DNA from 2 places in the Pedobacter sp. Leaf132 genome. Region 1 is predicted to be linked to the other one. Evidence: riboswitches for the same ligand, from Rfam matches in the RefSeq annotation. Region 1 holds a riboswitch; the other holds the start of a gene.
What was found. A riboswitch is a leader RNA that binds a small molecule or an ion and turns the genes downstream of it on or off. The one in region 1 is predicted to bind S-adenosylmethionine.
Positions count from the first base shown of each region.

Region 2: linked by a shared signal. The riboswitch ahead of metH (methionine synthase) and the one ahead of LUA86_RS06180 (O-acetylhomoserine aminocarboxypropyltransferase/cysteine synthase family protein) in region 1 are both predicted to bind S-adenosylmethionine.

Region 1 covers NZ_CAKLBO010000002.1:545,674-550,093, forward strand. Annotated here, with positions in the region: gene aqpZ (aquaporin Z) at 1-412, shown strand, start outside; gene LUA86_RS06170 (glutathione peroxidase) at 592-1,107, opposite strand; gene LUA86_RS06175 (hypothetical protein) at 1,174-2,178, opposite strand; SAM riboswitch class I at 2,393-2,503, shown strand; gene LUA86_RS06180 (O-acetylhomoserine aminocarboxypropyltransferase/cysteine synthase family protein) at 2,782-4,098, shown strand; gene metX (homoserine O-acetyltransferase) at 4,144-4,420, shown strand, end outside.
Region 2 covers NZ_CAKLBO010000001.1:591,142-595,561, forward strand. Annotated here, with positions in the region: gene LUA86_RS02555 (hypothetical protein) at 1-527, shown strand, start outside; gene LUA86_RS02560 (Bax inhibitor-1/YccA family protein) at 568-1,323, shown strand; SAM riboswitch class I at 1,437-1,542, shown strand; gene metH (methionine synthase) at 1,709-4,420, shown strand, end outside.

The DNA.
Region 1 (4,420 bases):
TGCTTTATTGCTTCTTATAGAAAGCAACCATCCGGGTTTCGAAATGAAACCATGGGCACTCGGTTCTAACGGTTGGGGTGCAGGTTATTTGGGTGAATATAATACCATGGCTGCATTTGTTGCCGAAGCCGTTTTTACATTTATCTTCTTATTGGTTATTTTCGGTGCAACATCTACAAAAAATATTAATGGTGGTTTTGCCGGCTTAGCAATCGGTTTAAGCCTTGTGCTTATTCATATCGTTGGCATCCAGATAACGGGCGTATCTGTAAATCCTGCCCGAAGCATTGGTCCTGCTGTGCTTGCAGGCGGTGTTGCACTAAGTCAGGTTTGGTTGTTTATCCTCGCTCCTATCACTGGAGCCATTTTAAGCGCTGTAGTTTGGAAAACTATTTTAGAAAAAACTAGTTAAAAATGTAAAATGGATAATGGGAGATGTAGAAAACATCAAAAAATCTATACACATTCTCTATTCTGGTAATTCAGAAATCGAATATTGAGCACCAAATAAAAAGGGTAAAATGGAATTTCCATTTTACCCTTTTTAGCTATTATACTTGAGAAATTTATTCCATCTCTCATCCTACGTCATTATAGGTTTTTTACAATTGCCTCGTCCATAGGTTTTGTTTTTGAACGGAAACGATGAACCAACTCACCCTTTTCATTAATTAAAAACTTCTCAAAATTCCATTTAATATCACCTTGCTCTTCTGTATTGGTTTGCGTAGTTAAATATTTAAATAATGGCGTAATATCATCACCTTTTACACTGCTTTTTTCGGCAAGTAAAAAAGACACACTGTATTTACCTGTACAAAATTGTTTAATTTCTGCGTTAGAAGAAAATTCTTGTCCGCCGAAATTACCAGCCGGAAAACCAATTAAAACAACTTTTTTACCGTATTGCTTTTGAAGTTTTTCCAAATCTTCATATTGTGGCGTGTAACCACATTTAGAAGCGGTGTTAACAATTAAAATTTTCTTTCCTTTAAATTTAGAAAGTTTAATTTCTTTACCATCAATGGTTTTAAAACTGAAATCGTAAACATTTTTTGGTGGCGAAGGCATCAAAAAGTTCAGGAGGATTAAAATTGTGCTTATCATTTTATGTTTATTTTATATACGAATATAGTTACAAATAGTTTTTTGCTTTAGCTTTTTGTTATAAATCTATTTAGGATTACAAATTGTAGACAATTTTGCCGAATAATTGGCATTTAATGGCTCGTTGGTTTGCACCAATCGCTGAGAATCTGTATTCGCCGGACAAGCAATATCGCCTGCTGCATCGTAAACTAATCTATTTCCATTGGCTACCAAATCTTTGGGCACATAAACCTGAACTTTAGTAATAGCATAACCTGAAGGAAAATAGCGAACATAATAACCATCTGGATGTTTAGTCCAGATTCCGCTTGGCACATCAGCACGCGGTGGAGCCATACCCGCAAGTATTGCATATTTTTCCATATCTGCATAGGTGTAGTTACCAGAAGAAACCAATTGACGGATATTATTTTCGGCTTCAAATACGGCTTTCAGACCTGATGGCAATTGGTCTTTAGCTTTTTCCATTACATCGAATGGTAAAATTCCTAATGCACCGCCTTCTAATTGAGTAAGTTGTTTTGGAGTTAATAATTTGATAGCGGTAACTTTAACTTGTCCGGCATGATCTGCAAATTTTGTTCTGGCGATGATGGTCCATAATAAAACCTGAATATCATGTTGTTCAACTTCAGGATGTTTTTCGGCACTTTTTAAAATGGATACCACTATTTCTTCCTTCTGACCTAAAACTGGTGCAAACATATATCCATCGCCCTTTGATGGTGCAAAAGTCCCGGCTTTAAGGCAATAACTTTTGTTTGTCATTTCATAAAATCCCTCACATAAAACAAAACCACCATCCGGATTTTTTGGCAATAAATATAAGGGCTGGAATTTTGCATTGGCATTGAAGCCGGGCATTTCTTCGCCTTCGCGATTAACATCTTCAAAATTTGTTGAAATGGCTTCTGGTTGCTTTAAAAACTTATCCACGCCGAGCGCTTTAGCACCTTGAGCTGTTCCAACTTTAAGTAATTTATCTTTTAATCCGCCAAATTGGGCATTAGCGGTTAGGTTAGCTGCTGAAAAAGCTAGCGTAAAGAGCATTATTTTTAAATTTTTCATTGATGATTAGATTTTGCAGGTATCACAAACTTAGAACTTTACAATTAATTCTGTGTAAATTTTAATGTGATTATTAAATATTTAAAATTTATTTGCCTCAAATTCATCTTTTTATAAAAAATACAGAATTTAATTTTGTGAATTAAAATATTATTCAGACATTTGAAACATTATTTGGCGAAAAGCTAAATAAAAGTCAATCTTTATTCAGATTGATTTATAAAGAAGTGGCGAGAGACTGGCTCCATGACCCACTGGCAACCCTCAGAAAGAGAAGGTGCCAATTCCTGACCGGATAACAAGGTGTTAACCGGAGATATAAATTACAACTGATGAAAACATTAAATCTTCAATCGCAAAGCGAGAAAATTACAAGGCTGAAAAAGTTAGAACTTTCTTTAATTTCATTGATGTGTTTTGATATGCAGGCGACTACGTGTATGTGCTGTTGCATACAGTAATCTAAAAATCTTCCATTCTTGTCTCTTTATCAAATTGGAAGGTCCCAAATAATTGGGATACGCAAATTTAAATTATCGCGGTTACCAATTTGTAATCAGATACCTAAGCATCTAAACATTCACTACATTAATTATTAAGAACATGTCAACCTCATATAAATTTGAAACTTTACAATTACACGCCGGACAAGAAATAGACCCAACTACGGGTTCAAGAGCTGTTCCGATTTACCAAACAACATCATACGGATTTAAAAACGCGGAACACGGCGCAAATTTATTTGCATTAAAGGAGTTTGGGAATATCTATACCCGTTTAATGAACCCAACAACTGATGTTTTTGAAAAAAGAATTGCAGCATTAGAAGGCGGAGTAGCAGCTTTGGCCGTTGCCTCAGGTCAGGCAGCTCAGTTTATCGCTTTGCATAATATTTTAGAGGCTGGAGATAGCATTGTTTCATCATCACATATATATGGTGGAACTTACAACCAGTTTAAAGTTTCATTTAAACGTTTAGGTATTCATGTTGATTTTGCAAACCCTGATGTTCCGGAAGAATTCGAGGAAAGAATCACAGAAAAAACTAAAGCCATATATCTTGAAACAATTGGTAATCCTGCATTTAGTGTTCCAGATTTTGAAAAAATTGCCGCTATCGCGAAAAAATATGATATTCCTTTAATTGTTGATAATACTTTTGGTGCTGGCGGATATTTGTTTAAACCCTTAGAGCATGGCGCCAACATTGTGGTAGAATCTGCAACAAAGTGGATTGGCGGCCATGGAACAAGCATCGGCGGGGTTATCATTGATGGCGGAAATTACAATTGGGGCAACGGTAAGTTCACACAATTTACAGAACCATCAGAGGGTTATCACGGTTTGGTTTTTAATGATGTTTTTGGTATCGGCGGTCCTTTCGGGAACATTCAATTCATCATCCGTGCACGTGTAGAAGGTTTACGAGATTTAGGTCCTGCCCTATCTCCCTTCAACTCATTCTTATTATTACAAGGTTTAGAAACCTTATCACTTCGTGTACAACGCCATGTAGATAATGCTTTGGAATTAGCAACCTGGCTGGAAAATCATCCTTTGGTTAAGGAAGTGCAATACCCGGGATTAGCAAGCAGCAAGTACAATAATTTAGCTAAAAAGTATTTGAGCAATGGTTTTGGTGGCGTGTTAACTTTCGAACTTAATGGTACAAAAGAAAACGCAACTCAGGTTATCGACAGCTTGAAGTTAGTTTCACACTTAGCTAATGTTGGCGATGCTAAAACTTTGATAATTCAACCATCAGCTACAACGCACCAACAATTAAGCGAAACAGAACAATTAGCCGCAGGCGTAAAGCCAAATGCATTAAGGGTTTCTGTTGGTATTGAGCATATTGATGATATTAAGGCAGATTTTGAGCAAGCTTTTGCAAGTATCGGCTCGGGAATTACAGAATAAATTTGCTAACATAAACACATTTTTACTACGATTGAACAATTTATAATGAGTATTTCATCAACATATAACTACCCAAAACAATTTAAGCTAGAGAGTGGAAAGAAACTTCGCAATCTGCAAATTGCTTATCAAACTTATGGAAAACTTAACGCCAACAAGGATAATGTAATTTGGGTTTGCCATGCTTTAACAGCTAATGCCGATGTTTTTGAATGGTGGGAAGGTTTATTTGGGCAGAATGCTTTGTTTAACCCAAACGACCATTATATAATTTGTGCAAATGTTTTAGGTTCCAATTATGGAACTACAAATCCATTAAGCA
Region 2 (4,420 bases), on a different contig from region 1:
ATATCTCGGCAGAAGATGAACGTTCGCCGTTTTACAATACAGAATATTCTGAGCTATACTTCGATAAGCAGATTTACAATTTTCTTTTACATCCCCAATGGGATGAATTTGGTTCGAATACCTTATACATGAAAGTGCTTTTTGTTGATTATGATAGAAGTTATGCCATTATTGAATTTATTGGAGAATGGAACGACGCTATAAATAATGACATCATGTTGCTTAAACGCGATATTTTGGAATTAATGATGGATGAAGGCATTAATAAATTCATCCTTATAGGAGAAAATGTACTCAATTTTCATTCATCTGATGATAGTTATTATGAGGAATGGTTTCAGGAGGTTGAAGATGGGTGGATTGTGGGCATAAATTTTCAGGAGCATGTAATCCGGGAGTTTAAGGATAACAGCATCGATTATTACATAAACTTTGGTGGCTCCTTTGATGAAATGCCTTGGCGTACACTAAAACCGTTACAATTCTTTAAAAAAGTTGAAGAGTTGCTGACAAAAAGATTGAATTAAAATATCTATTTTTATATAATTTAAATACACAAAATAAAAAATGGAACAACAAAATTATCAATATCAAGATAACAGCGTTTTTGTACAACAAGGCTCTGTTTCTAAAAAATTCTTTGCAAACGTATTTACCTGGATGTTTGTAGCACTTAGTCTCTCAACAATTGCGGCTTACCTATTTAGTCAGAACGAGCAATTGATGCAATATTTATTAACTGTTAATCCATCAACAGGAAAAGTTGGTATGTCTATTTTCGGTTACATCGCAATGTTTGCACCACTTGGTTTAGTTTTATTAATGGGATTTGGTTTGAGCAAGCTTTCATATACTTCATTAATTGGTGTATTTGTGCTTTATTCTGTTTTAACGGGCATTAGCTTAAGCTTTATTTTATTGGCCTATACATCTGGTTCAGTTGTAAGCTGCTTTGCAGGTGCAGCTGGCATTTTTGGTATTATGGCGGTAATGGGTTACACGACTAACATCGATTTAAGCAAATTCGGTCCGATTTTAATGGTTGGTGTAATTGCTTTGGTAATTGCTAGTTTGGTAAATATGTTTATCCAAAGTGAGCAATTTAGCTTGTTTATGGCTTTCATCGGTATCGCAATTTTTACCGCTTTAACCGCTTATGATGTTCAAAAAATTAAAAGAATTGGTGAAGGTATCGAAGCAAACGGCGAACAGGTTTTACAAGTAGAATCTAAGAAAATGGCCATCGTAGCAGCCTTATCTTTATATCTGGATTTTTTAAACATTTTCCTTTTCTTACTTCGTATTTTTGGAAGCAGAAAATAACTTGTAACAGAACAATATTTTAAAGGCTGCGCAATTTTGCGTGGCCTTTGTAATTTTATTTGGCTTCAAGGCGATAATTTTTGGAATTGATGTTGCTTTGTTGCATTTTTGTATGCTTATTAAGAAAGACGGAGGGATTAGACCCAACGATGTCTTAGCAACCTGTGCCCACACAAGGTGCTAAATTCTAATCTCAGCAGTGGCGAGAGAAGATAAGTTAAGAAGGTAAATCAATCTGCCAACTTTTTAAATAAGCTTTAAGTATCAGGTATAAAGTATCAAGTATCAAGACGCACGTCTATATTTTGTGCTAATTATCTGCAGTTAGATTGATGTCTGGGAATCTTGATACTCGATACTAACTACTTGCTACTAGAAACAACAAATGAGTATAAGAGAAGAACTAGAGAAACGTATTTTGGTAATTGATGGTGCGATGGGTACCATGATTCAGCGTTATACGTTAACTGAAGAGGATTTTAGAGGGGAGCGTTTTAAGGATCATCCTTGTGATGTTAAGGGCAATAACGATTTGCTTAACATAACTCGTCCGGATATTATTAAGGCCATTCACCTGGAATATTTAAAAGCAGGTGCCGATATTATCGAAACCAATACCTTTAGTACGCAAAGGATTTCTATGGCAGATTACCAGATGGAAGATTTGTCGTACGAATTAAGTTTTGAGGGTGCTCGGGTTGCTAAAGAAGCTGCGTTAGAATTTATGGCTGAAAACCCAGACCGCAAATGTTTTGTTGCAGGTGCTATTGGTCCAACCAATCGTACGCTTTCTATGTCGCCAAATGTTAACGACCCAGGTTATAGAGCTATCTATTTCGATGAATTGGAAGAAGCCTATTACGAGCAGGTTCGTGGTTTGGTAGATGGTGGTTCGGATGTATTGCTTATTGAAACCATTTTTGATACTTTAAATGCAAAGGTGGCAATTGTGGCCATTAAAAAATACGAAGAAGTTATCGGTCGTAAGCTCGAAATTATGATTTCGGGAACCATTACCGATGCTTCTGGCAGAACATTATCCGGTCAAACAGCCGAGGCTTTTTTAAACTCGGTTATGCATGCAAAACCTTTGAGTATTGGTTTCAACTGTGCTTTGGGTGCAAAAGAAATGCGTCCGCATATTGAAGAATTAGCTACAAAAGCTGGTTGTTATGTTTCTGCTTATCCAAATGCAGGCTTACCAAACGAGTTTGGCGCTTACGATGAGCAACCGCATGAAACCGCTCATTTGGTAGATGATTTTATCCAGTCGGGTTTTGTTAATATTGTTGGTGGTTGTTGCGGTACCACGCCAGACCATATTGGCTGCATCGCAAAAAATGCAAAAAAGGCAGCGCCACGCAAAATCCCAGCTATTGAACCATTTATGCGTTTGAGTGGCTTAGAGCCGGTAACCATAACACCTGATAGTATTTTTGTAAATGTTGGGGAAAGAACCAATATCACAGGCTCGCCTAAATTTTCAAAACTTATTTTAGGTGGCGATTATGAAGCAGCATTAGCAGTTGCACTGCAACAGGTTGAAGGTGGCGCTCAGATAATCGATGTAAATATGGACGAAGGCATGCTTGATTCAGAAGCTGCCATGTCGAAATTTTTAAACCTTATTGCTTCAGAACCTGATATTGCAAAGCTTCCGATTATGGTCGATTCATCTAAATGGTCGGTTATAGAAAATGGCTTGAAATGTTTGCAAGGTAAAGGGATTGTAAATTCAATTTCACTTAAAGAAGGCGAAGATAAGTTTAAAGAAAGCGCCCGTAAAATTATGCAATTCGGCGCTGCCGTTGTAGTAATGGCTTTCGATGAACAAGGTCAGGCCGATAATTACGAGCGTAGAAAAGAAATTTGCAAGCGTAGCTATGATATTTTAGTTAACGAAATCGGTTTCCCACCGGAAGATATTATTTTCGACCCGAATATTTTAACGGTAGCAACGGGTTTAGAAGAGCATAACAACTACGCTGTTGATTTTATAAATGCCACAAGGTGGATAAAAGAAAACCTTCCTCATGCTAAAGTAAGCGGCGGTGTTTCTAATATTTCTTTCTCATTTAGAGGAAATAATGTCGTTCGAGAAGCGATGCACTCTGCATTTTTATACCATGCCATTCAGGCGGGTTTAGATATGGGAATCGTAAATGCCGGCATGCTCGAAGTTTATCAGGAAATTCCACCAGAATTATTAGAACGTGTAGAGGACGTGCTTTTAAACAGAAGGGAAGATGCTACAGAGCGATTGGTTGAATATGCAGATACTGTAAAATCAAAAGGTAAAGAACTTGTTAAAGATGAGGAGTGGAGAAAAGGAACGGTTGAAGAACGCCTTTCACATTCTTTGGTTAAGGGAATTGTAGAGTATTTGGATGATGATGTTGAAGAAGCCCGTCAGAAATACGCTCGCCCGATTCAGGTAATTGAAGGCCCGTTAATGGATGGGATGAACATTGTGGGCGATTTATTTGGTGCCGGTAAAATGTTTTTGCCGCAGGTTGTAAAATCAGCAAGGGTAATGAAAAAAGCTGTTGCTTATTTATTGCCTTTTATCGAGCAAGAAAAATTAGATAATCCGGATCAAAACCAAAGTTCATCGGCCGGTAAAGTTTTGATGGCAACCGTTAAGGGAGATGTTCATGACATTGGAAAAAACATTGTTGGTGTTGTACTGGCTTGTAACAACTTCGAAATTGTAGATATGGGCGTGATGGTTCCGGCACAAGACATCATCAAAAAAGCAAAAGAAATTAATGCAGATATTATTGGTTTAAGTGGGTTAATTACGCCTTCTTTGGATGAAATGGTACATTTCGCCAAAGAAATGGAGCGTGAAAATTTCACTATCCCTTTAATTATTGGTGGCGCAACAACTTCCCGAATTCATGCTGCGGTTAAGGTTGCTCCGAACTATTCTGGTCCGGCTATACACGTTCTGGATGCCTCAAGAAGTGTTACGGTTTGCAGCACTTTAATGAATCCGGAAACCCGGGATGACTATATTGCAGGCATCAAAGCTGAATACGATAAGGCTCGTGAAGCACATTTAAACAAACGTTCTGATAAACGTTTTAAAACTTTA